One region of the Pseudoalteromonas sp. MM1 genome, then DNA from elsewhere that is predicted to be linked to it. Evidence: predicted binding sites of a transcription regulator. Region 1 holds the regulator's gene; the other holds the start of a gene.

What was found. Region 1 encodes LexA, which represses DNA repair genes until DNA is damaged. Its sites were predicted from a motif close to TACTGTATNNNNATACAGTA; they were not measured.
Region 2: QUE46_RS03950 (DNA topoisomerase III) is a predicted target of LexA. The motif match lies at 3,842-3,861, and genes of this name have one in related genera.

What each region holds. Positions count from the first base shown of each region.
Region 1 is NZ_AP027922.1:3,477,244-3,493,736, reverse strand. Features, by position in the region: gene QUE46_RS15850 (hypothetical protein) at 1-591, shown strand, start outside; gene QUE46_RS15845 (hypothetical protein) at 593-967, opposite strand; gene QUE46_RS15840 (TerB family tellurite resistance protein) at 1,066-1,509, shown strand; gene QUE46_RS15835 (NADPH-dependent FMN reductase) at 1,513-2,079, opposite strand; gene QUE46_RS15830 (LysR family transcriptional regulator) at 2,199-3,098, shown strand; gene norR (nitric oxide reductase transcriptional regulator NorR) at 3,091-4,647, opposite strand; gene QUE46_RS15820 (hypothetical protein) at 4,808-5,077, shown strand; gene QUE46_RS15815 (NnrS family protein) at 5,077-6,309, shown strand; gene hmpA (NO-inducible flavohemoprotein) at 6,330-7,511, shown strand; gene QUE46_RS15805 (hypothetical protein) at 7,572-7,940, opposite strand; gene QUE46_RS15800 (S41 family peptidase) at 7,940-9,559, opposite strand; gene QUE46_RS15795 (endonuclease) at 9,668-10,327, opposite strand; gene QUE46_RS15790 (VOC family protein) at 10,454-10,804, shown strand; gene QUE46_RS15785 (hypothetical protein) at 10,779-11,495, opposite strand; gene QUE46_RS15780 (Rho termination factor N-terminal domain-containing protein) at 11,638-11,889, opposite strand; gene QUE46_RS15775 (hypothetical protein) at 12,120-12,500, shown strand; gene QUE46_RS15770 (PaaI family thioesterase) at 12,505-12,945, opposite strand; gene lexA (transcriptional repressor LexA) at 13,122-13,739, shown strand; gene coxB (cytochrome c oxidase subunit II) at 14,211-15,347, shown strand; gene ctaD (cytochrome c oxidase subunit I) at 15,347-16,493, shown strand, end outside.
Region 2 is NZ_AP027922.1:861,501-877,993, reverse strand. Features, by position in the region: gene QUE46_RS03960 (tetratricopeptide repeat protein) at 1-456, opposite strand, end outside; gene QUE46_RS03955 (M20 family metallopeptidase) at 551-1,864, shown strand; gene QUE46_RS03950 (DNA topoisomerase III) at 1,887-3,827, opposite strand; gene QUE46_RS03945 (hypothetical protein) at 4,057-4,542, opposite strand; gene QUE46_RS03940 (flagellar motor protein MotB) at 4,756-5,676, opposite strand; gene pomA (flagellar motor protein PomA) at 5,679-6,446, opposite strand; gene QUE46_RS03930 (exodeoxyribonuclease VII small subunit) at 6,762-7,004, shown strand; gene ispA ((2E,6E)-farnesyl diphosphate synthase) at 7,007-7,894, shown strand; gene dxs (1-deoxy-D-xylulose-5-phosphate synthase) at 7,997-9,859, shown strand; gene QUE46_RS03915 (hypothetical protein) at 10,052-12,163, shown strand; gene QUE46_RS03910 (ligand-binding sensor domain-containing diguanylate cyclase) at 12,214-15,300, opposite strand; gene QUE46_RS03905 (phosphatidylglycerophosphatase A) at 15,338-15,823, opposite strand; gene thiL (thiamine-phosphate kinase) at 15,820-16,493, opposite strand, start outside.

The sequences.
Region 1 (16,493 bases):
AAATTATTAACGGCAGCAACGTTATTACTTGCCTCATCAGCGGCTATCGCACGCCCTGCGCCTTTGGTATCTATACCAACGCATGATGCGTTTTTTAATAATATTGCCGCGCATTGTGGCAAAGCGTTTGAGGGTAAAGTAAGTATAGATAACGCAAAAGGTCCAAGCTCATTTGATAATAAAAAACTAATCATGCATGTACGTAAATGTACCGATAGCGAGCTGCAAGTCCCATTTCATGTAGGAGATGATGCATCACGTACATGGATCATTACTAAAACGGGCAGCGGTTTGAGCTTAAAGCACGATCATCGCCATAAAGATGGTAGCGACGATACCTCAACTATGTATGGCGGTCACACCCTTGATGCGGGTTTTGCACAAATGCAGTCTTTTCCGGCAGATCAATACTCTAAAGAATTATTTGTAGAGCAAGGTATTGCACAGTCGGCAGGTAATACATGGCAAATGTATATTTACCCTGAGGTATTTACTTATAGGCTAATTCGCCAAGGGCGTGAGTTTAAGGTGGATTTTGATTTAACTAAACCAATTACTCCACCCGCTGCGCCTTGGGGCTACGAAAAATAAACTATTTTTCTTTTTTTTCGGGTGCGTCACATTGTAGTAAAACGTTTAATGGTGGTTGATAAGCGCGTGGTTTAGTAGGAAAGCGTTCGTACTCTTGCACGCCTTCAAGCACTTTTAACATAAAGGTTCTGCCGCGGCATAGCCTGTCTGCGTGGCGCAGTAAAAACATACTTTGATTAGCAAAGTGTTTGTAATCGTCTGATTGTATTTCTATTTTATAGTTGTCTTCGCCAATTTTTGTTTGGTAATAATGCACTTTATTGTCAAAGTCGTATGATTTTTCTTTTTCGCCCACTTCTGCAAAGGCGGTCCCTATACCAGAAAAGGCTAGCAATGCAGCGCCAACAACTAAATGCGGTGTGTATAAGCCTTTCATAAAAATGTATCCTTTAATTTGCGAACTTAATACCCATTAATAAAATATTAAGCACGATGTATTTAAGTTAAGTCTAACACCCAAAAAGAGAATATGTGATGTTCAAACAAATAAAACAACTGTTTGCCGCTTTTGACGAGCAACAGCCAAGCATAGAGCAGCATGATTTAAAAACAGCGGTTGCTGCGCTGCTTATTGAAGTAATGCGTGCTGATACAAAGCTTGACCATAATGAACAACACACCCTGACTGTAACCTTAAAAAAATACTTTAATTTGACAGATTCAGAAGTTGAAGAGCTCACGACCAATGCTGCAAGCAGTTTAGATGGGGCTATTGATTACTTTCAATTTTCTAAGCAGATTAACGATCACTGCAGTGCGGCACAGCGCATTGAAATAATTGAGCTATTATGGCGATTGGCGTATGCCGATGGAGAGATAGATCCCCAAGAAGAGTATGTAATACGTAAAGTGGCTGGACTTTTATATGTAGCGCACACCGATTTTATCGCTGCTAAATTAGCAGCGATAAAGTCGTAAAAATTAGCTTAATTTACTAGCAACAGAAACGAGCTGCTGCGTTAATACGCTAACTTTTTCTGCAGTGGCTGGGTCACTAATTTTTCCATCTTCGTCAAATACTGTGAATGCTGATGGGATAGCGAGCTGATCGGCAAGTACTAACGAGCCAATACCACTTAAAATATCGCGTACATGGTTTAAGCCGCGCAGGCCACCAAGCCCACCAGGTGATGTAGCAAATAACGCCACTACTTTATTGCGAAATGCAGGCACAGCACCTTGCTCAGTACGTGATGCCCAATCAATTGCATTTTTAAGCGCCGCAGTAATTGAGCCGTTGTACTCAGGGCTTGCCAGTAAGATACCATCAGCAGCGCGTAACTTATCTTTTAAAAGCTGGGCGTCGGCTGGTGTGCCTTGCGCTTCAATATCCTCGCTAAATAACGGCAAATTTAACTCGGCGAGTGTAATTATTTCTACTTCGGCACCGGTTTGCATAGCAAAGCGCGCTGCTTCGTTAATTAGTTTTTGATTAAAGCTTTGTGTACGCAAGCTACCCGCGAGCGCAATAATTTTAGGTGCTGACATGATACTGGCCTTTTAAAGTTTTTGATGACGTAACTAATGTAGCAAATTTTTGCTTGTAGAAAACACGAATAAACGCAACACTTATGTGCGTATATGCACATTAATAGAAGGCGGGTAGCATGGCAATAAAGTTTGATGATTGGCAAGATGTAAAAGTAGCGTTTGAAGTTGCAAAGCTTGGTACGCTAACGGCTGCCGCTGAGGTTTTAAATGTGCACCACAGCACAGTACTTCGACGTATTAATAGCCTTGAAAAAAACTTAGATACACGTTTATTTCATCGCCATGCCCGGGGTTATAAAGTAACTGAAATAGGCGCTAAATTATTTACTGCAGCACAAACTATAGATTCATCACTTGAGCAATTACATAACGATATTGCCGCTGCCGACAGTACGTTACGCGGAAGCTTATTACTTACCACAGTAAGTGGGTTTATGGATGTACTGGGCGATGTTTGCGAAAAGTTTCAGGCTTTACACCCTCAAGTACAGCTAGAAGTTATTTTAGAACAAAAGCGGTTAAGGCTAGATCATGGGCAAGCACATATTGCAGTGCGCGCAGGGCCAAGGCCAGATGAAGGGGATTATATAGCTCAGCATTTAGCTAAACTTACATCGAGCTTGTACGCCAATAAACGCTACATTAATAAGTATGGTATGCCTAAAACATTGAGTGACTTACAGCATCATAACTTTGTATCGGGTGTAGCGGGCTTTAATGCACGCGTTCCTTATTTTGAGTGGGCCGATAAACATATTCCGGCGCAGCAAATAAAGTTACGAGTTTCAGAAACCTCCGAAGCAACACGGGCCATAATTAAAGGCTTAGGTATAGGCGGTTTACAACATGGGGTAGCAGCCCAATATAATGATTTAGTGCCTATTTTACATAGTGAACTGAGTTGGCCCACCGATGTTTGGCTTGTAACACACCATTTAGTGCATCGCACCGCGAAAGTACAAGCATTTGCAGGCTTATTAAAAGCGCACTTTAATAAGCCTCAAACCCTTAAATAGTTTTTTTAACCTCAATACCTAAACGCTTAGCAAGGCGTACAAGGTTTGCTCTATCGAGTTCCAGCACTCGCGCAGTTGCTGCCCAGTTATAATTATGCTGTTTTAGTTGCTCTGTTATAACTGTAAATTGTAAAGATTCAACGGCCTGCTTTAATGGCTGGTTATAGCTAGTGTGAATGGTGTTTTGCGTGTTAACTTGCACTGTATTATTTAGCTGTGGGGTTAAATCGCAGTGCTCGCTTGTAATCGTAACTATAGGGTTTTGCCATTGGCTTTGCTTAGCCTTTAATGCGCTGCGGCTAATAACATGTTCAAGCTCGCGTACATTACCAGGCCAATTGTATTGGTTGAGCAATGCTTGCGCTTCAGTGCTTAGCTTTAATTGTTTAATACCTAATTTACGGGCTGTTTGCTCAATAAAATAACCAGCAAGTAGGGTTATGTCGTGCTCACGTTTATTAAGTGGCGGCACGGTAATAGGGTAAACACTTAGCCGGTGGTATAAGTCGGCTCTGAATCGACCTTGCGCTACCTCATGTTTTAAATCACGATTAGTAGCTGCTATTACCCTTACATCCACATACTTTGGCGTGTCTTCTCCTACTGTTTGTATTTCACCGCTTTGCAACACACGCAATAATTTGCTTTGCATAGCCAATGGTAGCTCGCCAATTTCGTCTAAAAATAACGTGCCGCCGTCAGCTAGCTGAAACTTACCTTGGCGAGCATTTTGTGCGCCAGTAAAAGAGCCTTTGGCATGGCCAAAAAACTCACTCTCTGCAAGGTTTTCGGGAAGCGATGCACAATTTAAATGAATGAGTGGCTGCTCTTTACGTGCAGAATTTAAGTGAATATTACGCGCTACTAGCTCTTTTCCTACGCCCGTCTCTCCTAAAACCAATACACTAAAGTTAGAGGCTGCAACAAGTTTTATTTCATTTTTAAGCGTTTGCATAAGTGGGCTTTGGCCAATTATTTCACCGCCATCTCGAGTAAGTGCATCTTGCGTTAGTGCTTGCACAAGTGCACTTGAGTGCTGCGCATGGTGTTTGTAATGGGCAAGCTCTAGGGCTGTTTTAAAATGTGCACTGCACAGGGTTTGCAAGGTGTTTAGTGTATCTGCGTTGATACTGTTAAACGCATGTGCGTTAAGACTATCGAACGTAAGTACGCCTAGTAAAGTGCTTTTATCATAAAGGGGTAAGCCTAAACAGGCATGTACGGGAATATCGCCTGTTCTAGCCAGTAGTAGGCCGTCGTATGGGTCGGGCAGGGGGCAGTCGTGTGCAAACTGTAATGCGTGGCTTGCACTACAAATGGCCGCTAATCGTGGGTGCTCTGCTATTTTAAAGCGCCTACCAAGGCTGTCGGGCATCAGACCTTTAATGGCTAAGGGTTTAAGTTTCTCGCCCTGCACGACAAGTAATGCACTGGCATCACTAGGTATTACACGCTCAACCGTTGCCAGTAATTGATCAAAGCTGTGCTCGTGCAGGGTGCTTTGGGCAAGCTCTAAAGCTACTTGGGTGAGGTTGAATTGTTGGTTCATGTCAAAATGACCCATATGTGTTTTTATGATTTAAAATAGAATAGGTCATAAAGACTCATTTTGTAAAGTGGTTATATTTAACTTGCTGAATAATAAAGTTTTATTTTGTTGGCACAGTATGTGTAATAGCTAAGTAACGTTAATGGTTACTGAGGTGGTTATGAATACACTTACGCTAAAAAATGTAAACAACAATGTTGAGTTGGGCTCATTTTTTGAATCGCTTTTATTTACTGCTAATGCCGTACTAGGGTTGAGCGCTGTTTGTATGGTTGTGAGCATTTTAATTAGCTACCCCTATGCAGAGTACTTTTCGATGCAGGTACAAATATCAGCGCATATTGGCACTATTGTAGTGGCAGCTATTTTGAAAGTTAGTTATGTACTGCGTTGTGTTGCTCAGCATGGTTTAGGGCAGGAAGTACGCTAATGCGCCCACTAAACTTAACAGAGCCAGTGCCGGCGCGCATAGCTATTTATCAAGTAACTAAATGGCCGTTATGGATGCTTGCATTTAGACCTTACTTTTTAGCAGGCGGTTTGCTGGCATTTTTATCAATAGGTTATTGGTTACTTATTTTAACAGGCCATGCTAATTGGCATTTAACAATACCAGCTACACTTTGGCACGCACACGAAATGCTGTTTGGCTTTACGGGGGTTGTTGTCGTGGGCTTTTTACTTACGGCAGCGCAAACATGGACGGGCATACCGAGTATAAGTGGCAAAGCACTTATGCTACTTACTTTAATATGGGTAAGTGCTCGTTTAGCTTTTTTTATTGTGCTGCCCGATGTTGGCAATATTAATTTATTGGCTGTTATTGTGTTGCAGCTAGCATGGTGGATAGGTGCAATTACTGCGCTGGCTAATATGCTATTAAAAGCACGCAGTAAAAATAACTATCAGTTTTTAGCTATTTTAGGTGTGTTGTGCGCCCTCAATACACTTTATTTACTACTTGTTTTAAATAACAACATGAAGCTTGCTTTGGCTGTGGTTGACACCGCGGTACTCGTGATTAGCTTACTGGTTGGTATTGTTGCAGCAAGGGTACTCCCCTTTTTTACTGCTAAAGGTTTATTGCTTAGCGAGCAAGTACGCACTCCTAAAATTGATAAAGCACTGCTGTATTTATCAATACTGGCAATTACTTTGTTTTTTATCAGCAAGTTATTTTTAAGCTCAATTAGTCCTGCATTAATTGTTGCAATAGTTGCTGCGCTTCACTTAATTCGAGCAAAGCTTTGGTGGAATGCAAAAGTGCTAAAAGTCCCTTTATTATGGTCTTTGCATTTTTCTTATTTTGCGTTAGGTGTTGGCTTAATGATGATTGCATTTAGCTTTTACACAAACGTAATACCCTTCAAAGATGCGCTCCACTTTATCACTATTGGCACAATAGGGATGATGATTTTAGCCATGATGACCCGTGTATCGCTTGGTCATACAGGGCGTACGCTTAGCACCCCTAAGTATATATCTGTTGCTTTTGCTCTTGTGCTGGTGGCAGCTATTACTCGCTCAATACTTCCCTTAATCATTGGGTCACACTTTGCTTGGCAGATAAGTGCTTTGCTGTGGTTAGTGGCTTTTTTATTATTTTTAATTTACTGCACACCTATCTTAACACGGCGTCGTGTTGATGGGCGTTGTGGTTAGTTTACCTATAGGAATACATTATGTTATCTGATAAAACCATTGAGATTGTTAAAAGCACCGTTCCGTTATTAGCGCAAGCCGGCACGGTTGTTACCGATCATTTTTATAAGCGTTTGTTTAGCCATAACCCAGAGCTTAAAAATATTTTTAATATGGCGAATCAAAGCTCTGGGCGTCAGCAATTTGCTTTGTTTAACGCCTTAGCGGCATATGCCCAAAATATTGATAACTTAGCGGTGTTAAAAGAGGCATTAGCGCGCATTAATCATAAGCACACCAGTTTAAATATTTTACCAGAGCACTATCCCATTGTTGGTGCTCATTTAATTGGCACCTTAAAAGAGTTAATACCAGAGCAGTTTACGCCGGATGTAGAATACGCTTGGCGTGAAGCTTACGCTTTGCTTGCCGATATTTGTATTACCGAAGAGGCAGCATTGTATGAGCATAGTAAAAACACTCTGGGTGGTTGGGCGGGTACTCGTCAATTTGAAATAACCAATAAGCAGATTGAATCTGAGCTAGTAACAAGCTTTACACTCACACCTGTAGATGGCAAAGCGGTTATTACTCATAAACCTGGTCAATATTTAGGCATAAAAGTTAAACCAGAGGGCGTTGAATATGAAGAAATTCGCCAGTATTCTATTTCGCAAAAAAGTAACGGTACAAACTACCGTATTAGCGTTAAAAAAGAGCTACAACCAAAGCCTGGCATGGTGTCTAATTATTTACACTCATTAGCTCAAGGTGACATAGTTGAGCTATACCCGCCTGCAGGAGATTTCTTTTTACGAAATAGTACTCAACCTACGGTACTTATTTCAGCAGGTGTTGGACAAACGCCCATGCTTGCGATGCTCGAAACGCTATTAAGTGATAACTCTAATCAAGACATTATGTATTTACATGCGTGCGAAAATACTCAGCAACACTCGTTTTCACAGTATTTAAATGAATTAAGTACGGGTTATAACTGTTTGCAAACTATGACGTGGTTTAATCAAAGTACTGAAGGGGCTGATTTTACAGGATTAATGGACTTAACAGCCATAAAAGCACAGTTACCTCTTACAAATGGCAATTTTTACTTATGTGGCCCGGCTGGGTTTATGGCGTTTGTGAAAAGCCAGTTACTGGCGCTAGGCGTTAAAAACGAGCATATTTATTACGAAGTGTTTGGCCCGCATCAAGACTTATAAACCAAGTGAAAAATGATAAAGACACACAGCATTAATGCTGTGTGTCTTTTTAATAGTATTTTATTGCGCTTTACAACTTACGTTTTTAAGTTCAATAGCCATATCTTTTTTAGGATAATAAAGCACGCACTGCTCGCCGATTATTTGTAAAACAAATTTTTCAGACTTTATATTATGCGCGCCCATTATGGGCATGCCATTTGGATCTTTATTTGTACCATGGCTTAGTAACAGCTCGCTGCGTTTAGTAAAAACGGTGTCGGCAAGTGTAACTAGTGTGCCGCCCTTCGCTTTTATAATCGCTTGCTGCAGTGTGGCTATAACGCCTGGGTTTACCTCGGTAAGTAGCGCAGGCTTAGCAGTGGCATTACTCATACTGTTACAGCCTCCAATAAACAATAAGGTTAATATTGCCACGAGCTTTGTCATTACTTGTCCTTATTTAACGTAGGCCAGGTTAAGTCCATATTGCCACGGTTAAAGTCATTAGGTGCGTTTAAAGGTAATAGTTGCTTGCTATCGCCAGCAGCGCTTTGTGCTTGCGTTTTAATGCTCGCAGAAGCGGTGCTAACAGGGCATGTGCCGTTATTATCTATATGATAAAGCGCAGTAGAGAGTATCCCTTCGCTTGGGTCGCCTAATGGGCTGTCAAAGTCATCACTAACTACACAACCTTTTACATCAGCATCAAACTGCGGTGAAGCGGTAGGCGTAAAGCCTGCTGCATATTCACCAAACCCTTTACTGTTAATACCGCTAAATTGAATGGTGTAATAAGTGGTGCCGCAGTTATGCGTAGGGGTAAAACCGTATGGTTTACCGCAGGTTGTGTCGCCAATGAGTACAACTTCTGCGTCTATACCTTTTAAACCGTTAATAAAAGCTTCTGATGCCGAACAAGTACCCGATGTACTAAGCACATACACTTTAGATAGGTTTAAATCAGGGAGGCTTTCACCAGTGCTAAAAAAAGTTGAGTAATCAATTTCTTCATCTATAAACGGAAAAGGCGATTCTACCGGTTGTTTATCGTTTTGCTGGGTTTGGTAATAAATCCGGTTTTGAATGTTGGCACTGCCCGCCACCATGTAAGCCAGCTGCGAAGAAAGCGCTAATAAACCGCCTCCATTGTATCTAAAGTCGATAACAAGCTCTTCTACATTATCGGTTTTAAATTTATTAACCGCAGCTATTAAGCCTTCTTGGGCAATGCCTATATGGCTATTAAACTGCATGTACCCTACGCTAGTACCATTTGCTGTGGTAATGGTTTTTACGTTTTGTACCGGCGTTTGCTCTATGTTACCAGCGGTGACGTTAAAGGTTTTTTCAGCGCCATCGTTACTGCGCACAACGATAGTGTGCGAGTCACCATTAGTTGGGCTAAATAAACCTTCGTTTAGGGTATCTATACCTGCTTGAGTATTGGTGTTTATACTTACGCCATCAACTTCAAGTACGGTATCACCTCGTTGAAAGCCAATTTGGCTTGCTGGTGAGTCATCCTCCAGGTAAGCAACACGCAAAATTCTATCGGCTGAGTCGCCTATAAATGCCCAATTTATGCCATAACCTGAGGTAACACCCGATTGTGCTTCTTGAAAGAAGTCCTCAGAAGGCTCAGAAAAATGAAAGTTATCTTTTTTAGCACCTGAGTCGGTTAGTTCTTCGGTTTTTAGCTGCGCAAAGTACTCCGCTACTGTATTGAATGACTCAGGGTCGTTATCGGCAATTTCATCATACCAAAGGTAGGTTTCGTCACTCCACGAGCGAAGCCAAAGCTTTTCGTAAAGTGCTGAGCCTGCTTGGTCTGGGTAAGGCTCGTTATTATTAAACGGGTCGTTGCCAGTGCGGGGTGTTTCGCAAAAGTTTTTTAACTCATCCGATGGCTCAAATACACCTGCCGTCCATGTTGGGGCTGTGCTTGTAGGAGGTGTAATGACTGGGTCTGGCGTTTCATTCATGCTGCTACCACCGCCACAGCCTGCAAGTGTTAGGCCTGAAAGTGCAACAGCAATAGCGAGTGATGCTTTATTATTTTTAAACATACAAAACTACTTTTTGTAAATAAGTTGTTTAAAATACTACAACACCCGCTTATTTATTCAACGTATTTGGCCCTGATTTATGTAAATGAGTGTACAAACCTGGCTTTTTTAGAGCTTGCTTGTACTACTTTTATTCGCAAACGCTTGCCTTTGCCACGCATCAAATAGCTTTTGTTGTTTGTCTGATATTTTTAAACCGTATGTTTTTTGCATATAAGCGTAGGTGTCGGCAATGCGTTTACGGGCATAAAATGGTGGCTCTACTACGCGTTGTTTAAAGTTAACTTTTACTTCGCAGCGGCCATATTGTGTGGCGTTTTCGCTAAGCATACCAAAGCGATAATTAGAGCGGTCTGCGTTAATTTCGCCAATAGCGGGAGCTAAATTGTTTATGTCGGCTTCCATTTTTCTAAATTTGGCACTGACCTTACGGCAGTTTTTACGCCCACCGTTTTGCCAGCATTGTAGCTGATGGCCAAACTCCCACGCGGGCACTATATGCTCCCACTCTATACGCAATGCACGTACATTAACTTTGCCAGAGGAAGTTAATGTATTACGCGGAATGTAGCCACAGTTGCTAGGATCGGGGATTAGCTTTTTACCCTGTTTTTTAATGTCGCAGCCGCAGTAAAGGCTTTTAGCGTTATCGGGCAGGGTTTTAATTAAGTGCCTTTTAGCCGTTGAAAAGCGGGTAAATTCTTCACTTGATGCCGAAAAACAAATACAACAAGCCACAAAGGCCAAAATAAATTTAAGCATATCCATCACATACGTGAACTACAGGAGGCGCTAGTCTAAAGTTTTGCTGCTAAAAGATAAACCCTGAGCAAATTTTAATCCGCAATGCTTAGTACACTCTATAATGATATAAAAAATAGCGAGGAGATGACCATGCTAGGTGCTTTTTCAATAAGTTTAACGGTTAAAGATATTAGGGCCTCTAAAGCGTTTTATGAAAAGCTGGGTTTTAGTGAGTTAGCAGGCGAGGTAGAGCAAAACTGGCTAGTAATGCAAAACGGTGAGCATTTGATTGGCTTGTTCTCGGGTATGTTTGATAAAAACATGCTGACCTTCAACCCTGGTTGGGATCAGCATGCACAAACAGTTACAAACTTTAAAGATGTTGATACGCTCAGTGAATATTTTCAAAGCGCTAATATAAGCGTTGAGCCTGTGGGTGATAAAAGTTTTATTATTACCGACCCAGACGGCAACCCTATTTTGATTGACCAACACGTGTAAGCTTTTTTAGCCTAACGTTTTGTATTAATAAAATGATACCGCACAAACAAAATAGCACGCTGGTGGCTGCAAAGCTGATAAGTAACGGGTTGTTAAAATTTTCTCGCTCGTCGTAATCCATTATGTGCAGCATCCAAAAAAAGTCGAAAATGCGCCATAATGTGCTGCGAACGGTAATAACTTTGCCGTTAATTGCATTTAAATATAGCGTAGTATTAAAGGTGTCGTTAAATTGTACTTGCCACACATTTGTTTTGTATCCCACTTCTCGAGGGCCTTGTTTTAAAAGCGTTGTGCTAATTGGCTTAGCGTCGATGAGTAAATGAGCTTGCGCATTAGCGGTGATTTGTATTTTAGTGGGCGGCTGAAAGGGGCGGCCCGTTAAACCACTAAAGCTTTGCTGCTCGGTGCTGTTAATAACAGTAATAAGCGGAGTAGTTAAAAAGTGCTCAAATATTATTTGAGTGGGGTTAGCCACTTGTGACGTAATATTATCGAGTGATGTAAGGTAGTCTGCTTGTGTAAATGGGTTTGTAAGTGTGCGCTTGGCAAGGTGCTTACCATGCACGTATTCAAGTGGTATCGCGCTCATTACTAAGCCACCTAAAAGCCAAGCTAAAATTTGTAAGGCAAGTAAAAAGCCTAGCCACTTATGTAGTTTTCGAGCGCGCTTAAATAGTTGTTTTCTCATTTTGTGCTTCTTATTATTTTTAGCGTTAGTGTATTACAGCAGTCCATGCTTTTACTGCGGCATTTTGTCGCAGTTATTCATAAGCTTACTCTAACTTTATAAAAATAATAAAAAGGAGCGATAAAAATCAGTGAGGCTGCGTTTAATTCTCTCGCAGGGCGTTTATTAGCTCTTGTTTGCTCATTTTAGAGCGGCCACTAATGCCTACCTCTTTTGCTTTATCGTATAACTGTTTTTTTGTACGTTGCTCATAATTTGAGGCTTTACCGCCTTTTACAGCTGTTTTATGAGTATTACTATTAGCAATACGTGCGGCTTTTTGTTTGCTCATGCCTTCATCGCGAAGCGCATCGTACTGATCGTCGTTTTTAATTTGCGGGCCATGATCTACCATAATTTCTCTCCTGAGCGTTTAATTACACAGTGTGTGTATAACTTTCATACATAAACGGTAAAATTAAGCGTAACTAGCCTAACCCGTTTTATAAGGCAAATTAGGTGCCAATGGCGTTTAAACAGGCATTTTCTATTAATAAAGCCATGTTTACCGCTTAGTTGATTTGGTATAAAAGTAAAACTGCGTTAAAGTTTGCGATGAAACTATAAGAGGGTAAAAAGCAGACAATGTCGGAAATTCAATTTTTAAATGTAGATCTAGAGCTTGAGTCTAAACAAGATATTAGCGCCCTAGTGGCAGACTTAAAGAAAAACGCGATGGTTTTACATTATGACAAAGACGAATATCGTCAACTTGCGCGTATTGAAGCCTCAGGTGACATAACCACGCCAGATAAAGCTATTAACCACTTGTGCGAGCTTATTGAGTCGTGTTCTCGTAACGCGCTTAAGCAATGGCTAAGCTGCTCTCGCAGAACCTTTGATATTGGTTTTGAGTCTGGTACGTCACCAAAATGTTTTAATCAGGCGCTGCATGCAGACACGTTATTGCGTATATCTGCAATTGGCGCGGGTATGGAAATAACAATTTACCCTATTGAAAAGTAAGCTATTACTTTCGCTCAACCACTGCTGCGGTCATTTTTGATACGCAGCAAAGCTCGTTGCGGCTATTGGTTATTTTTATCTCCCATACAGAACTGCGTTTACCAATATGAAATGCACGAGCCGTTGCTGTTAACGTCCCATTGCGTGACGCTTTTAAATGGCTTGCACTAATTTCCTGCCCTACACAGTAAAACTTTGTAAAATCAACAACAAAATTAGCAGCATAACTAGCAACTGTTTCGGCAAGTACTACATTAGCGCCGCCGTGTACCATTCCCATTGGGTTATGATGCTCAGGTATTGCGGGCATAGTCGCAACTAGGTAATCTTCCCCTATCTCGGTTATTTCTATCCCCATGGTTTTCATTAAAGTACCTTGGCCGTTTATACCTTCATCTAACTGTTTGCAAAGCGCTAATGTGATGGGTTGATACCAAATACTCATAACTACTCCTTTGAATTAAAACCTTGTTTATAGCATTTTATATATGCAATTTTAATAATTACCTAAAATGTACACATGTGTATTTGGTTTAGCTAATTAAAGCGCAATTTAAATTTGCGATTTTTATTTAACTGTATATACTCACAGTTAAATGTACTGTATGGAAAACCAGTTGTATGCGACCATTAACGAAACGCCAAGCTCAAATACTCGAACTAATAAAAGTTTTTATTAAAGACACTGGTATGCCTCCTACACGTGCCGAAATTGCACAAACATTAGGTTTTAAAAGTGCCAATGCCGCAGAAGAGCACTTAAAAGCGCTTGCCAAAAAAGGCGTTATTAAAATGAAGCCAGGCGCAAGCCGCGGTATTCAATTAGTTGAAGAAGAAGAGCCAGAGCAACTAGGTCTGCCATTAATAGGCCGAGTTGCAGCAGGTTCGCCTATTTTGGCGCAAGAACATGTTGAGAGTCACTGTAAAATAGACCCACTTATGTTTAAACCCGCCGCAGACTTTTTACTGCGTGTAAACGGTATGAGTATGAAAGATATAGGTATTATGGATGGCGACTTACTTGCCGTACACCGTACTCAAACAGCAGAAAACGGCCAAGTTGTGGTTGCACGAGTAGATGAAGATGTAACTGTAAAACGCTTAGAAAAAGCAGGCCGAAAAGTATTATTACACGCCGAAAACGAAGAGTTTACCCCTATAGAAGTAGACCTTGAAAACGAATCTTTTAATATTGAAGGTTTAGCTGTTGGCGTAATAAGAAATGCTGACTGGATGTAATTTTAACTATTTTTAAGTCACTTTTTATAAATGCGCACTGTTAAGTGTGCATTTTTGTTTTAAAAAAGACCTTCCACTACCTCAAAGCGGCCTAAAATTATTTAGCCTGTAAACTTTTTTTCACTCATACTTCTATCTTCCTAAGCGTGTTACATCCCTTAATTTTGCTCGTATCTTGGCTGTTAAATAACAATTTAATACTTCGTAATTTAATCAATTTTAAAATATCACTTGATTGTTTTTTATACTAAAACTTGCTTGTTGTACGTTTTTTAGCTAATCATTAATGTGCTGGACTAACAATAACTCACAGCTTTTTAGTTATGAGAACACACAATATACACAAACCTTTTGTTGTCCTAGCGATACCAATTAAAAATAAGATTGGTTAAAAAATAAAAATAACGAATTGGCGTTTAAGCCGTATGCCTCTTCGCTTTGCATTCGCAATAGCATCAAAGGAGCCGTCACATGGGTAAACTGACCTCTACCTTGTGGCTTGTGTTGATTATGTTCCCGCAGCAAGTGCTGGCTAATAGCCAATACAATATGCGCAAGGGCGTAACCGATATAAGTAATAATGTATATCAGCTACACATGACCATATTTTTAATATGTTGTGTGATTGGGGTGATAGTGTTCGCAATAATGTTTTGGGCACTGATTCATCACCGTAAATCTAAAGGGGCAGTCCCTGCCCAATTTCATGAAAGTACCAAAGTAGAAATTCTTTGGACTGCCATTCCGTTTGTTATTTTAATTGCCATGGCAATCCCTGCCACTAAAACCCTCATAGCAATGGAGGATGCCAGTAAGGCCGACTTAACCATTAAAATTACAGGGTCACAGTGGAAGTGGCATTATGAATATATGGGCGAAGACGTAGAGTTTTACTCTATTTTATCTACCCCTCAAGACGAAATAGCCAACCTTGTTAATAAAAACCCTAATTACTTACTTGAGGTTGATAAACCTTTAGTGCTGCCAATTAATCAAAAGGTGCGTTTTTTAATGACCTCAGATGACGTTATCCACTCTTGGTGGGTCCCTGATTTTGCCGTTAAAAAAGATGCCAATCCGGGGTTTATCAACGAAACGTGGACCAACATTAACGAAGAAGGTATTTACCGAGGACAGTGTGCAGAGCTGTGCGGTAAAGATCATGGTTTTATGCCCGTGGTGGTTGAAGCTAAGTCGCAAGAGGACTTTAACGCATGGCTTGCAGATGCTAAGCAAGCTAAGCAAAAAGCGGCATTAGCCGATGCTGCTTTGCTTGATCAAACGTTGCCTAAAGAAGAGTTAATGACTTTAGGCGAGCAAGTGTATATGGCAAGTTGCGCTGCGTGTCATCAACCAACAGGAATGGGATTACCGGGCGTGTTTCCTGCGTTAAAAGGCAATCCAATTGTTTTAGGTGATATAAAAGATCATATAGATGTTGTGATCCATGGTCGTCCAGGGACTGCAATGCAGGCATTTGCTAAACAGTTATCAATAAAGCAGCTTGCGGCAGTAATTACCTACAAGCGTAATGCGTGGGGTAATGATACGGGTGATGTCATCCAACCTAGTGAAATTCAGGCAGCACTTGATGCGGAGGCGAACTAATGAGTAGCATAGTAGAACAACCTAACGCCAATGACGCTCATCACGGTCATCACCCAGCCAAAGGTTTTAAACGTTGGTTATACACAACAAACCATAAAGATATTGGCAGCATGTACTTAATTTTTTCGCTGACTATGTTTTTAATTGGCGGTGCAATGGCCATGGTTATTCGGGCTGAGTTATTTCAGCCAGGATTACAATTGGTAGACCCACACTTTTTTAACCAGATGACCACAGTACACGGTTTAATTATGGTGTTTGGTGCTGTAATGCCGGCCTTTACGGGGCTTGCTAACTGGATGGTACCGCTCATGATTGGCGCGCCAGATATGGCACTGCCCAGAATGAACAACTGGAGCTTTTGGATTTTACCTTTCGCTTTTTTAATTTTATTGGCCTCGTTATTAATGCCTGGAGGCGGCCCCGCATTTGGCTGGACGTTCTATGCGCCGCTTTCAACAACGTACAGTAACGACAACACCGCAATGTTTGTGTTTGCAGTGCACATTATGGGGATTAGCTCAATTATGGGCGCAATAAACGTTATTGTGACCATCGTTAATTTACGTGCCCCAGGCATGACATGGATGAAGCTACCATTATTTGTTTGGACATGGCTAATAACCGCATTTTTATTAATTGCTGTTATGCCTGTATTGGCCGGAGCGGTCACTATGGTATTGACCGATAAATACTTTGGAACCAGCTTTTTTGATGCAGCAGGCGGCGGCGATCCGGTAATGTTTCAGCACATATTTTGGTTTTTTGGCCACCCCGAAGTGTACATCATGATTTTACCCGCCTTTGGTATTATTTCGACCATAGTGCCTACGTTCTCCCGTAAAAAACTATTTGGTTATGCCTCCATGGTATACGCCACTTCTTCTATCGCATTACTGAGCTTTATAGTGTGGGCGCATCATATGTTTACTACCGGTATGCCCGTTGCTGGCGAGCTATTTTTTATGTACGCGACCATGCTGATATCGGTGCCAACAGGAGTAAAAGTTTTTAACTGGGTGGCCACTATGTGGCGAGGTTCTATAAGTTTTGAAGTACCCATGTTATTTAGTATTGCATTTATTGTGCTATTTACCTTGGGGGGCTTTTCGGGGTTGATGTTGGCTATAACACCAGCTGATTTTC
Region 2 (16,493 bases), 1.1 Mb from region 1:
ACGTGCGTTTGCACTGTCTATTTCATACGCTTGCTTTGCGTAATTAAATGCAGCATTTAGGTCCGACTTTAATAATGCTTGTTTTGCTTGTTCAAGAAGTAGGTCCTGCTGCGCTGGTAAATGCTTACTCAAGGCTTCGCGAATTTGCGCGTCTGTTTGAGCACCAGCTAATAAATCTACTGGCGCTGAATCTTTTAACAACACAAGTGTAGGTAATGTTTGTAAGCCAACCTGCTGCGCTAATTGCGAGGCGAGTGCTTGTTCTGCGTCACAATCAAGATTAGCCACTACAATATGGTCTTTATATTGCGTAGCTAAATTTTCTAATATGCCGATTTGGCTAATACACTCTGGACTTTGTGGCGAGTGGAAGTTAAGCAGCACCAACTTTTGTTGTGATGTTTCACCGAGTACTTGCTGAAGGTTTTGTGCGTTGATACTAACTATGTTGCTCATTGAATTAATTGCCATATTCATTTATTTAGGTTTTTATATGGAGACGAACATAATAAATACAAGTATTAAATACTTTCAAATAATGAGGGAAAACATGAAAATCACCTATCTAGTTGCTGCATTTATGATAGCAAGCCCACTTACTTATGCTAAGTCACTAAACTTAGATTTAACTAAGAGTATGCCAGCTATTGAAAAGTTTTACCTCGACTTACATCAATCTCCAGAGCTTTCATATCATGAACAAGAAACTGGCCAAAAAATAGCATCGCAATTAACAAAACTTGGGTTTGATGTAACAGATAATGTGGGTGGCTTTGGTGTGGTAGGAATTTATAAAAATGGCGTCGGCCCTACAATAATGATTCGTACTGATACCGATGGCCTCCCAATCACAGAGCAAACCGGTAAACCTTATGCATCTAAAGTACAAGTGACCAATGAGCAGGGGAATAAAGTAGGTGTAATGCATGGCTGTGGCCACGATATACATATGAGTTCGTTTATTGGTACTGCTGAGCAACTTATTGCCCATAAAAACGAGTGGCAAGGAACGTTAATGATGGTTGCTCAACCTGCAGAAGAAGTTGGCGGTGGAGCAAAAGCCATGTTAAGTGAAGGCTTATTTAGTAAATATGCTAAGCCTGATCATGTTATTGCGCTGCATGTAAGCGCCAGCGTACCTGCAGGTAAGGTATCAATGAAAAATGAATACACCATGGCAAGTGTTGATTCGGTAGATATAACGATAAAAGGTAAAGGCGGACACGGCGCCTACCCGCATACTACCGTAGACCCAGTAGTTATTGCGGCGCGGACAGTATTAGCATTACAAACAATCACTAGCCGCGAGCTTTCTCCACTTGAACCTTCAGTTGTAACTGTGGGTTCTATTCATGGTGGCTCAAAGCATAATGTCATTTCCGATGAAGTAAAACTTCAGCTTACTCTTAGAAGCTATAATCCAGAGGTACGTGAGGCGCAAATAGCTGCAATAAAACGTATTACAGCCGGTATTGCTCAAAGTGCAGGCCTTAGTGAGCCACACTACCCTGTTGTTCATGTACACGAAGATGAGTCTATTCCATCTACTTACAACAACCCAGAGCAAACTAACATTGTTAGGAGTGCTATTGCTGATGCAATTGGCGCAACTAATGTACTTGAAACAAAGGCGGTTATGGCTGGTGAAGATTTTGGACTGTATGGTAGAACTGACGAAAACATTCCTATTACGTTATTTTGGTTAGGTGGTGTAAACCAGCAGCAATATACAAATGCGATAAAAAGTAACCAAACACTCCCTTCATTACACTCAAGTAAGTTTGCGCCAGATTATAAAGTAGCATTACCTACCGGTATAAAAGCCATGAGTAACGCTGCAGTCGCGTTATTTAATAAAAAATAAGCCGTATTTGAAAGCTCAGCGATTAAGTAGTTGCTGAGCTCTTTTTATGGTTTGATTTTTTAAATGATGCTTTTTTAGCACGCTTAGCAAAGCGCTTTTTAGGCGGTGCTTTAGGAAGCTTTGAAAATATATGGCTATCACAATTAGCTGCCTGCTTTACAAAACCTTCAAGCTCCACCAGCAGTGGCTGTAAAAATTGTTGGTAGCTCATTGCTTGTTGAGCAATATTGCCTAAACTCGCCTCCCATTTAGCGGTCAAATCGGGGCTAGCTAAGCCCTCTGGTAAAACACTAATAAGTGCCAAACCTGTTTGCGTTGCTTTAATTGCTTTACCTTCTCGTTTTAAAAAACGACGCCTAAATAATAATTCGATAATTCCTGCGCGGGTTGCCTCTGTTCCTAATCCATCGGTCTCTTTGAGGATCTTTTTAATTTGCGCATCTTTTACATAACGACTAATGCCGGTCATGGCACTTAGCAATGTTGCATCAGTAAAATGAGACGGTGGCGTAGTGTGTTTTTCTACCACTTCACCTTTAGTGCAGTTAAGCACCATTCCTTTTGTTAAACGAGGCAAGGTTGCTTCATCTTTTAGCTCGGCTTTACCCATTAATACCTTAAACCCTAAGCTTACGTCTTGCTTTGCGTTGGCTTTAAATAAACCTCCCGCAATTGTTACCTCTACTTTGGTTTCGTTATAAATGTAATCGGGGTAAAACTGGATTAGGTAATGCCTGCAAATAAGTTGATACACTTTTGCCTCATCAGGCGCCAAAGTCGCTGTTTTTAATTGTTTGGCGGTAGGAACAATTGCATGGTGCGCAGCCACTTTTGCATCGTTAAAACATTTGCTGCGTTTTTTAGCGTCTGCCCCATTCACAAACTCAGTATTTTGACCGCCGTTAGCTGCAATTGCCTTTAAAATTGCAGGCGCATCTAAATGGTGCTCTTTAGGTAAATAGCGATTATCTGAGCGAGGGTAAGTAATTAATTTATGGCGCTCATAGAGCGTTTGGCAAATATCGAGCACTTGCTGAGCAGCCATACCGAATGCCTTTGCTGCATCTATTTGCAGTGCCGATAAATTGTAAGGCAGTGGCGCGCTTTGTTTTTTTTGTTTTTGTTCAAGCGCTGTAACCTCGCCTGGCTGATTGGCTATTCGCGAGGCAACATTTTCAGCGAGTGCTTTATTTAATACACGCCCTTCTTCATCTTGATAAGGCTCGCAGGCTTTGCTTGGCACCCATTTGGCCACAAAGCTTTGCTGCTCGGAAGTTAATAAATGTGCTAACACTTCATAAAATGGTTTAGATACAAAGTTAGCTATTTCGTTATCTCGATTAACCACTAAGCCTAAAATTGGAGTTTGTACACGACCCACCGACAACACATTGCCAAAACCTGCTTTTTGACCCGCCAGTGTATAAGCACGTGTAAGGTTCATACCAAATAACCAATCAGCACGAGAACGTGCAAGCGCTGATACACTAAGTGGAATAAATTCACGATTTGAACGCATAGTATTAAGCGCTTTTTTTACGGCAGCTAAATTTAAGTCGCTAATAAGTAAACGTTGGATACTTTGCTTTTTAGTTTTGCTTATTTTTGCTTGCTCTATTACCTCATCTACCAAAAGTTGACCCTCACGATCGGGATCGCCAGCATGCACGAGTACTGATGCCTGCTTAATTAGCTTTTTTAAAATAGTTAATTGCTTACGCGTTTTCGTTTTTGCCTTGAGCTGCCATTGCTGTGGCACTATGGGAAGGTGTTCAAATTGCCACTTTTTAAAACGTGCATCATAATCATCAGGTTCAGCTTGCTCAAGTAAATGCCCTATACACCACGAGACGCAGTCACCATTAGCCACTTCTATATAACCCTCGTGTTTTTTATGTGGTTTTGGCAATGCATCAGCAATGGCTCTGCCAAGTGATGGCTTTTCTGCGATATAGAGTTTCATGGGAGTTGCTCATTAACTGTTTATATGAACAGTAGTTTAGCACAGCTATTTAGAAGATGGAGCGCTTTCTATTTCTTAGGGGGTATTATACCAATCCGTAATAATATCTAATCATTTTGCGGGGCTAAACGTGTCGCTATCTGTGTTAAAAAATTCTCATTTAGAACAACTAAATAGCGAATTTTTTGCCTTGCTATCAATACGTTTATCCATCCTCAAAATAGATCACTTACTTATGCGGATTGGTATTACTTTTTTTAGCTAAGAGCATGATTAAAGGTAAATAACACACTATGACGGTGCCAATGTTGATAAAGGGCATTAACGTTTTGTAAATAATGGTGCTGTACGCTAAATCCCAAAGGTGACGGTCAACTAATCTGAATAATTGTAATATAGGTGCGCCAATAACCACTAACTGACCAATAACGCATTGCCATAAATAAACTTTATCTTTTATTCCCCAATAAGCTATTAACGCCATCCATATAATATCGGTAGCCGCCCATACTAAATAACGATAAATATAAATATCGTCAAACTCTCTCAAGCTAGAGGCTGTTATCCCCCCAAAGAAGAAGAAAGCGACGGTCAGTAATGCAAACCTAAAGGCTAGGTAATCTTTAAATATAAAAAATAATAAAAGAGCCGGGCTTAGCATAAAGACCCAGCTTTTACTTAAAATACTAACGAAATACAAAAACCAATCAGGCAAAATGTTTTACCTTATTTCTCTTTTGTATCGTCGTCGGTACCATCACCATTTCCCGGCATATCGCAGTATTTATTGATTATTTTCACAGGCACTCCATTACATATGTTAAGGAAATGTACTGTAAGCTAAAATAATGAGATTGCCAAGATACTTAAAGGGATAAAGTACCTTAAAAAGAAACTAATTTACTAAAGTTTAACGCTAGGCAATAACCTAGCGTACATCAATAGGGTCTGACTCTTTGGCCTTACCTTGTAAAATTGATATTTCAACTCGGCGGTTTCTGCGTCTATCTTCGTTTGAATCGTTTGGCACCAGCGGGCGTGTATCAGCGCGCCCTACTACCATCATGCGGTTTTTATCAAACCCTTGAACAGTTTGTAATTCACTTGCTACTGCTACCGCGCGTTTTGACGATAAGTCCCAATTATTAATATATAACTCGTTTGAAACCTGAAAATCATCAGTATGCCCCGAAACCGTAATTTCACCAGGTACATCTTTTAATAATTTACCAATATCTTGAATTATGGGCTTAAACTTAGGCTGTAAAAATGCACTCCCTGAGGGAAATGAGCCATTTTCACGGATACGAATAATAATTTGCTGACCGAGGGATTCAAGCTCAATTGCCCCGTCTATAATTTGTTTTTCGAGCTGTTGCGCTATTTTTTTCACTAGCTCATTTGTTTGTTCTTGATCGGCCGCTGAAGTTGCTTGCTCTGAAGATTGCTGCTGCGATGTACTACGTGACTCGCCACCACGCTTATCGCCACGTTGTTCTTGTCTACCACCAGCGGAGCTTTCATCACCCGCTTGAAACTCAAGCATTTGCTGGGTCATTTCAACGGTTTGCTGTTGAATGGTTTCTATCGGGGTAGGCTCAGGCTTGCCTGGAGTAAATTCCATAGCAATAACTGAGGTCCCTTTTGGAATGTCTTTTACTTCTATTTTGTTTTGAACACCAAAAGCAAACTTCATCGAGCCTGCTATTTGCTTAAATTTAAGTACATCCATTTCTGAAAACGCGAGCAAAAGTACAAAAAAGCACATTAAAAGCGACATTAAGTCGGCAAATGTTCCCATCCAAGCAGGCAAACCTGGCGGTGGGCATTTGCACTCTTGATCAGACATGGTTACTCCTCGGTATCTACTTTGCGCTTAGACTCAGCAAGGTAGTTTTTCAATATACCTTCAATTACTTTCGGGTTTTGGCCATCTTGAATACCTAAAATAGCATCCAATATTAGACGCTGATTCATGGCTTCTTCATCTTTACGAAGCTCCAGTTTTACCTGAATAGGAATAGCCACTACATTTGCTAAAAATGCACCATATAAAGTCGTTAACAATGCCACCGCCATTGCAGGGCCGATGGCTTTAGGGTCATCCATGTTAGATAACATAGCAACTAAGCCTATTAACGTTCCTATCATACCCATTGCAGGGGCTATATCGGCAAGTGACTTAAATAAACCGGCGCCCAGTTCGTGACGAGTTGTAGTTAAAGAAATGTCTTTTTGAAGCGTGGCACGAACTACATCAGCATCGTGGCCATCAACGAGCATATCTACCCCTTTTCGCATAAAAGGGTTTGGTATTTCGGCTTCTTCAAGGGCTAAAAAACCGCCTTTACGAGCAGAGTCAGCAAGTTCAACTGCTTTTTCGATAAGCTCTTCTGGCGATTCGATTTTAAACATAAATGCTTTACCAACAACCTTACCTATGCCCAAAAACTGCGACAAGGTAAAGTTTGATAACACAATAAATAGTGAGCCACCAAATACAATTACACTAGAAGGCGCATCGGCAAACATACCCATTTCGCCGCTACTACTCATAAACATGGACATGACAATTAAACCAATTGCGCCAAGGATCCCAATTATGGTTGCTAAATCCACATTTCCTCCAAAGTATTATACTTTGTTATTCAAACTTTTATTATTAACTGCTTATCGGCAAGATACTGAAATACTTAAGCCATTTTTGAAAAAAGTGTAAAACACTGTGTTTGGCCTAATTTTAGATCAAGATACCCTGCTCGCCTAGCGACTGATTAATTTTATTGTACACAGTGAGCGTTAATACGCATCTTATACATGGTAAAAATACGATTTAAACTGATATAACTCAAAAAACAACGATCATCCTTTGACCTAGTTTAGCATTCCCCCTAAAATTGGCTCCTAAATTTATCATGCTGGCTGAAATTAAACATGGCGACTAAAAAACCTGAAAACCTAAGTTTTGAACAAGCACTCGAAGAACTCTCAAGCATTGTTGGTGAAATGGAACAAGGTGACTTATCGCTTGAACAGTCGTTAAAGCAATTTGAGCGTGGTATAGCCTTAGCTAACGCCTCAACAGGTAAGTTACAACAAGCAGAACAAAAAGTGTCTATTTTGATGGGTAATGACGAAAAAGCAGCGCTTACTTCCTTTTACAACGATATGGAATAACCGTGAGCATACAAGAAAAAATAGAATGTGCTCAACAAGATGTCGTAAAGACCCTGCAACAGTACTTTGATCAACCCCTTGATACCGCACACGCAGTAAAAGAAGCCACGCAGTACGGCTTATTTAACGGTGGCAAGCGTTTACGCCCCTTTTTAGTCTACGCAAGTGGTGAAATGCTCGGAGCTAATAAGCAAGATTTAGATATTCTGGCTGCTGCTATTGAGTGTATTCACAGCTACTCGTTGGTGCACGATGATTTACCCGCTATGGATGATGACGACCTTCGTCGTGGACGCCCAACTTGCCATATAGAGTTTGGCGATGCGCATGCAATTTTAGCAGGCGATGCACTACAAACATTAGCCTTTGAGCTAATCTCGGCTCACAAATTTACCTGCAGCGCGGCAACCCAAGTAAAAATGATCAGCGCACTGGCTAAAGCATCAGGGCTTGAAGGTATGGTAGGCGGACAAGGGTTAGATATTGCAGCCACTGATAAAATGATTACAGTACAACAGCTTGAGCGAATTCATAGGTTAAAAACAGGTGCCTTAATCAACTGTGCCATTACACTCGGTGCATTATGTAGCGAAAAAGCAGACAAACAAACCTTAGAAAATTTAAGTGTTTTTGGGTATGCTATAGGGCTGGCATTTCAAGTGCACGACGACATTTTAGATGTTGAAGGTGACACATTTACTCTAGGTAAGCCACAAGGTTCTGATTTAGCGGCGAATAAAGCAACTTATCCGGCCTTATTAGGTATGCAAGGTGCCAAACAAATGGCGCAAAATTTAATAGAGCAAGCGCATCAAGCATTAAACAAAATAGATGCTGATACCTCTGTTCTAGCGGCGCTGGCAAACTACCTGATTAAGCGTGACCATTGAGTGTTACATATACGTATTGCCATTTAGCACTGACATTATTACTCAACAGCGGTAACAACTAATAAGTTAGCACCGCTGTTAGCGAAGGATAAAATAAATACCATGACACTTGATAGTAGCAAGTATCCATTACTTAACTTGGTTGACGAACCAGCCCACTTACGCGATTTAGCGCAAGACAAACTCCCTGCGTTTAGCAACGAGTTACGAGACTATTTACTCAACTCTGTTTCGCAAAGTAGCGGCCATTTAGCGTCTGGTTTAGGAACTGTTGAGCTTACCGTTGCGCTTCATTATGTGTATAACACACCAGAAGATCGCCTAGTATGGGATGTAGGCCATCAAGCGTACCCACATAAAATTTTGACGGGTCGACGCGATTTAATGCATACAATTCGCCAAAAAGATGGATTACATCCGTTCCCTTTTCGTGAAGAAAGCCAATACGATACCTTTAGCGTAGGCCATTCAAGTACCTCTATTTCGGCAGCACTTGGTATGTCTATTGCGGCTCAAAAAGAAGGTAAAGGCCGTAAAACTGTTGCCGTTATAGGCGATGGCGCGATTACAGCAGGTATGGCATTTGAAGCCATGAACCACTTAGGCGATGTAAAATCTGACATGTTAATCATTTTAAATGATAACGAAATGTCGATTTCTGAAAACGTAGGTGCGTTAACCAACCACTTTGCGCGTATTTTATCTGGCAGCTTTTACACAAATATTCGCGAAGGCAGTAAAAAGTTACTCTCTGGCGTGCCTCCTGTTAAAGAACTTGCCAGTAAAGTAGAAGAGCACCTTAAAGGAATGGTTATTCCAGGTACCTTTTTTGAAGAACTAGGTCTTAATTATATTGGCCCAATTGATGGCCACGATGTAAATATGCTCGTAGATACACTGCGTAATATGCGTAATTTAAAAGGGCCTCAGCTTTTACATATAAAAACCCAAAAAGGTAAAGGCTACAAACCGGCAGAAGCTGATCCTATTGGCTATCACGGTGTGCCAAAGTTCGACCCTAATACATCAAGCTTACCTAAATCTAAACCTGGCGCCGCCACTTTCTCTAAGGTGTTTGGTGATTGGTTGTGTGATATGGCCGAGCAAGATAAAAAATTAATGGCTATTACGCCGGCAATGCGTGAAGGCTCAGGTATGGTGCGTTTTTCAAAAGAACACCCAGAGCAGTATTTCGATGTTGCTATAGCAGAGCAGCACGCTGTCACATTGGCCGCCGGTTTTGCCTGTGAAGGGCTAAAACCCGTTGTAGCTATTTACTCGAGCTTTTTGCAACGTGCGTATGATCAACTTATCCACGATGTTGCACTGCAAAACCTACCTGTGCTGTTTGCTATAGACCGTGCTGGTATTGTGGGCGCCGACGGCGAAACACACCAAGGTGCGTACGACTTGAGCTTTATGCGCTGTATTCCAAACATGGTTATTATGGCCCCAAGTGATACTAACGAGTGCCGCCATATGCTTTATACCGGTTATAAGGCTAATTGCCCTGTAGCAGTTCGCTACCCTCGTGGTAGTGCCGGTACTGCCGATATTCAAAGCGAAATGACGCTATTAGAACTAGGTAAAGCCAATACCATTAAGCAAGGCGCTAAAGTTGCTATTTTATCCTTTGGTACATTGCTTGAAAACGCACAGCTTGCTGCAAATGAACTAGGTGCAACGCTTGTTAATATGCGTTTTATTAAGCCACTTGATACACGTTTATTAGATGAGCTGAGCCAAACTCATGATGTAATAGTAACGCTTGAAGACAACGCTATTTGTGGTGGCGCAGGCTCAGCGGTTAATGAGTATTTAGCAGCGCAAAAAGCCAGCATCAAAGTGCTTAATTTAGGTATTCCTGATGAATTTATTAAACACGGCACGCAAGCGCAAATGCACGATGAAATGGGCTTAGGCGAGCAAGGTATTTTAAATTCAATAAAATCGTTTATCGCTTAGTTATTTAGCTAGCTAGTTTTTTAAAGGGAGCCTGATGGCTCCTTTTTTGTTTTTTATTTTTAAATTTTTGCATCCAATGCGTATTTCTATGCGTTATTCCTGTGAGGTTAACACAGTAAATAGTACGTACTGAGGAGTATAAACAGGCACGTTATTTACTTTCATTTGATGGAACATTAAAAGGTAAAAATGATGAAAAAAGCTAATTTAACTCACCTTAATACACAAAACAGTTCACTTAAACGTCCACTTTGTTTTTCAGCACTAGCACTTGGGATCGTACTTGGTATTTCAGGGTGTAGCGGCGATGATGGAGAAAACGGTTTAGCCGGTACACCTGGGGCAGATGGTCAAGATGGAAGCGATGGCACAAACGGTAACCCTGGTTTTAGTGCCGCTACGTTTATTTTAGCTAATAACGGCGAACAAAACACAGGCACCATAGATTTAATAAACCAGAACGCCGCTAAATTAAAAACCTTTAATACCACTGCAAATGAAGGCGTAGCCTTTGATAGTCTCGGTAATTTAATACAAGCAAGCGACAGCGAAAATGGTAGCGTTAAAACTATTTGCCAACTTGCAAATCGCGATGATGGTGCAAGCTTTAGCAACAATCAAGACCGTGAAATTTCAGGCCCCGCCACTACGCTTGTTAATCCTAAAGGCATAGCAATTGCAAAAAATAGTGGGCTGATATTTATAGCTGATTTTGGTGCCATGCAAATTACCACGTTTGGCAGTGCTGCTGCGGGAGATGTTGCGCCGCTTGCTGCCACGCTGACCGAAGCCGCCCCATGGGATGTTGATTATGACCACACAAACGACCGCCTTTATGTAGCACTCACCAACGGTGATGTAGCGATTTATGATAACTTTGTAAGCGGTGAATTTACCGCTATGCCAAATCGTACTATTACACCAAGCGATGATAATGGTGTGCAAATATCGGTAAATATTCATGGCATTATTTATGATAGTAACACCGATAAGCTAATTTTATCTGATGTTGGCAGCGCATCAGATGCCACCGATGGCGCGATTTTTGTTATTAATAATGCTTCAACTGCGCAAGGTAATACTTCTGTGGCGCGCAGTATTTCAGGCCCTGCGACTATGCTAGGCAACCCTGTAGATATTGTTCTTGAAGGTAGCGATTTACGTGTGGCCGAAAAATCAAACGATGCTATTTTAGTGTTTAGTAATATATTTGCCGGTGAAAGCGGCGATATAGCGCCCGATTTAACCACTGCAACCATTAAACCAGAGTCGATTACTAAACTGGGTATACAAAATGAGATGGCTGACATTTCAGATAGTGATACCGCTAATATGGCGCTGCTAGGTGTTGCTGTAAGTAGTAATCCGGGCACGGCAGGTGAAACAACTGGGCAAATTAGTCGATTAAGTTCACAACTTAACACAGAAATTGGCAACTATAATGCGAGTCAAACTATCGAGAGTGTAACTTTTGATAAAGCGGGTAATAGTTATACAACGTTCGATAACAGTACAACCTCAATTGGCGGTATTGTTATTTCAAATAAAGTGGCAATAAACAGAGATGGGCAAACTTATAATACGAACCAAGACAGCATTATTACTGGTTTGAATACAGGCCTTATATCTCCTAAAGGCCTTGATGTGGCTTCTGATAGCGGTATGATTTTAGTTGCAGAAAATAATGCAGATACACCAAGTATTTCAATATTTTCAACTTGCACCACAGGGGATGCAAGCCCATTAATGACGCTTACGTTTGCAAACGATGCTCGCCCTTGGGATGTTGATTACGATGCAAACACTGATCGAGCTTTTGTAGCACTAACAAATGGAACCGTTGCTGTATTTGACGAAGTTAAAAGCAAACTAATGGCTGGTAGTACTAATATTGCAGTTGAGGATAGGCTTATAACACCAGCAAATTCAGGCACAGCAGTAGCAGGGCCTACCAATATCCATGGGATAGATTACGACTCATTGAGCGGCGCGCTAATACTTTCTGATGTAGGCAGTGCAGCGGTTGCAGATGACGGTAAAATTTACGTATTAAATAACACCGCAAATGCCTCTGGCCTAGTTAATATAAGCGCGACGATTAGCGGGCCTAATACATTATTAGGGAACCCTGTTGATATTATGTATAGCGGAACCGATTTATACGTTGCTGAAAAGTCCAACAATGTGGTTATGCGCTTTAATAATATTTTAAGTACGACTGGGGGAGATATTAGTGCCGATGCAAGTATGGCATTTAATGCTCCTGAGTCAGTGGCCATTTTACCAGCGTGGCTAAACCAATAATAAAATAGCGTAAACTTCATCATGCCTAACCTACCTTTGTAGGTTGGGCATTATCGCATCCACACTTTAATATCTGCTAAACCATTACTTTGTAAAATACCTAACTGCTGATCTACATTCGAATTTTGCTCAAATTCAAACGCATCCAACTGTTTATCAAAGGTAATATTTGCAACACCATCACCACCGCGCTTTTTAACCTGGTGAAGCGCTATATCGGCTAAGTTTATTGATGTTTCCCAGCTTATTACTTGCCCACCTAAAAGTGGTAGTGGGTAAAAAGACCACCCCAATGAAGCAGTAATATTGGTTGTTTTACCGTTTGGTAATTGAAACGAGTTTAATGCGATTGCTTGGCATAAATCAGAGGCATAACTGTCAATCATGTTGCACTTAAAATCGCGCAGCAATAATAAAAACTCATCCCCACTCCAGCGCGCTACATAGTCCGAGCCTTGGGTACGTGAATTAAGTAACGCTGCCATTTGCTGTAAGCAGCTATCCCCTGCTATTGGGCCATACGCATCGTTTATACGGCTAAAGTTATCAAAGTTAATAATAAGCAGTACAAGCGACTTACCTTGCGCTTGTAAAGACTGTGCATTACGTTGGAAGTGCTCAATATCTTTAGGAAGCTGATCAAACAAAAAACGACGGCTACGCAGCCCTGTAAGCTCATCTGAGTGACTAACTAGTTTAAGCTGTGAATTTACTTGGCCTAATTTATCGTTAGCTTGACGCAGCTCTAACGTACGCTCTGTAACCAGAGCTTCTAGTATTTCTTGCTTTCGGCGCTCTTGCGCTCTAAATACCCAAAAAATAAAGTAAAACAGTAAAATAAATCCACTAACAATGAGTAGTCTAAAGTAAATGGTTTCGTCAAAGCGTTGCGGTACTACAAATGCATACTCGGCAGTTTGCGCTCTGTCCCAATCTTCGCCTTGGCGTTTAGCCTCAAGCTCAAATAAAAATGAACCGGCTGGTAAGTTTGTATAAATGGCTTCTCGGCGTGCATTAGCATAGCGCCAATCACTATCTAAGCCACTTAACTTATATCTAAACTCAATACTGTTTGGCGCATAATAATCGATGGCGGTGTACTTTAACGTTATGTCGCGCTCATCGGTATCTAGTAAAGGCTTTACACCTAGTGCTGCGGTAGTTAAAGCTCGCAGTGGTGTGGTCAGTGTTTCTACTTTAGGCTTTAATACATTTAGACCAAATAACTCTGTGTTTTTAGGTATTTCTACAATGCCCTGTAAGCTTGGATACCACATTGAATAATCGGTCATGGCAACGGCATCGTGTCCTAAACCATTACAACACTGGCTTGCTTTACCATCAAGCTGCCTATCAAAAGAAGAAATAACCTCTTCCACTTTTAAGCTCGACACCTCTGTTTTAAATTGCGCCACCGGCATACGGTAAACACCTTTCATGGTACTTACCCATACACGCTTATAGGTTTCGTCATACTCTAGGCTAAAAATAGAGCCATAGGGTAAGCCGTTGGCTGCATCTAACTGACGCCAATGTCCTTGTAAACTTCTGTAAAATAGGCCGTCATTAAGCGAGCCTATTAAAATACCTACACCATCTATGTGTAATACGCTGGTGATATAGGCACTTTCGAGCGAAGTTTGGTCACCTATTTTTTCAATGCCACGGTCGGTAAAGTAGTACGCCCCTTTACTTGTTCCTATTACACCAAAGTTTGCCTTATCAAGCACGTAGGTTATAAATTTGCTGCCTAAAAATGCGTTGTATGCAAAAGGCGTTAGCCCGCCGTAACTAAGCCTATACAAGCCACGCCCGGTCCCTATCCAAAAGCCCCCTTTACTTGATGGGCTAATAGCAAATACCGGATTGTCGCGCAGCGCTCTACCAGGAAAACTATATAATTTGTCTTGCTCGTAAAAAAATAGCCCTCGACCCGTTGCTATATATAAACGCGAGCCATCAAACTGTAAGTCGTGTACTGTTGCCCGCCCAAATTGCGCACTGGGTATTTTATTGACAAAGTTTTTATTTAAATCGAAATAACCAATACCACTTTTGTTCGCCACCCATAAATTTCCATCGGGCGCTTGGCTGATTGCCATGACGGCCTCAGTCATTTGTGATAAAGCAGAGTGACGCTCAATACGCCCTTCGTGGGCAAGCCATAAGCCTTCGCTAAAACTTGCAAGCCAAATATTATTTTGGCTATCACGGTAAATATCGGCAAACCAAATACTTTGATCTAACTGACTTGGTTCAACCCATTGCCACTCACCTGATTTAGCTCTAAAAAGCAGGCGTCCATACGTAGAAACCCATAAGCCACCATTGGTGTCGCTCATAAATTTATACACGGCGGAGTTACTTGCATTAGGCAAAGGGAAAGGTCTTAGCTCATCGTCTAAGTCTAAAAAGTAGGCTCCCAATTCAGAAGCTAAATATAAATTGCCATTTAAAAAAGACAGATCATGAACAATGGTTTGTGCTAAGCGCTCTGGCAATGACACCTTAGCTGTTAACTCCAACCTGAGTTTTGAAAAATCAGAAGCGCTTTTAGTTAAGCGTAGTAAATGGCGGTCGTTGACAAGCCAAATTCCCTCTGGAGAAAGCGCCATTTGACTCACCGACCCCACTATTTGGGTGATCACGGTGGCATTTACAATAGGCACTAGTTCGTTCGCTTTATCACGTAAATCAACTTGGTTGCGGTCTACATAATAAAGCCCATTAGCTGCAATCCAAATGCTGCCTTTAGCATCTTCTAAAATGTCTCTAACAGGGCCTTTAATATTAAATTCTTGTGCAGCAAGCGTTTGCGGGTTTATTACCACCAAGCCACTTTTAGTGCCCACCCACAGGTAGCCATTACTGTCTATGAGCAGTTTGTTAATACCATTACTTGGTAAGAAGGGACTATTTTGCGTGTTGTAATTGGTGAATGTTGTGCCGTCAAAGCGGCTAAGACCAAATTGTGTTCCGACCCACATATAGCCTTGCTGATCTTGCACAACACTTTTTAGCGATTGCGAGGGCAGACCATCTTTAATATTCCATTGCTTAACAACGTAATCAGTAATAGAAGCCCAACTTGGCATGGCACACAACATCAGTACACATACCAGTAAAAATCGCATCATTTCGCTGCCACCTAGTTAAACAAATAAAACAAAAAAATTAAAAGGGTAGTAAACCTGCTTTTATTAACGCTTGCAAACAAATAAGCGAAAAAATACCGGCAAGAACATCATCGGCCATTATACCCACACCGCCGTGCATTCGCTTATCGAGCGTTTTTATAGGGCCAGGTTTGGCAATATCAAAAAACCTAAATAATAAAAAGCCTACCAGTAAGGTTTGCCAACTAAGCGCTGCGCCAATCATGGTAATGTAATAACCGGCAACTTCATCCCACACTATGGCTGGATGGTCGTGTACACCTAAGTCATCGGCAGTTTTGCCACACGCCCAAATACCAAAAATACTAATAACCACAGCAAACACTATTTGTAGCCAAAGCGGAAAATACATGGTCATAAAAATAAATGGCAAAGCAGCAAATGTACCAAAGGTGCCTGGCGCCACAGGCGCAAGGCCAGTGCCAAACCCTAGGCCAAATAACTGATGTGGTCGCTTTAAATTAAACTGTTTTTTGCTAGTCAAACCTGCTCCTTGGCAAAGTGCTCAAAGCCCTGTTGCTCAAAATTAAATTTTTCACCGTGGTGTAAAAGCTCAATATGGCCTTCGCCACTTTTAATTTGCCCTATGCACGTAGCTTCTACGCCGTATTGGCGTAATTTAAGCTCCAACATGCTTTTATTATCTTCAGAGACAGTAAAAAGCAATTCGTAGTCATCGCCATAGCCTAAAATATACGGCAATTGTGCCTCAAAATTCAGGCTTGAACGCATAGCGTCTGAGGTTGGGATGTTTTCAATATTTATACTGGCGCTGACTTGTGACATATCAAGTATGTGCGTTAAATCCGCCATAAGGCCATCAGACACATCGATGGCTGATGAAGCAAGACCACGTAACACTTGCCCAGCAGCAACTTGTGGAGTTGGGTAATCAAAGCGATTATTAATATACTTTAAGTGCTCAGGTTCAATACTTAAGCCTTGTTTGCGAGACTCAATAGCCAAGCCTGCATCACCTAATGTGCCAGTTACACATACCCAGTCGCCCACTTTAGCACCTGCGCGGCGTAAAGCTTTACCCTCAGGCACAGTGCCTTTAGCACATATAGTCACTGTTAACGGGCCCTGCGTCGTATCGCCACCAATTATTTGTACATTAAAGTACTCTGCAATTTCGTGCATGCCTTCAGTAA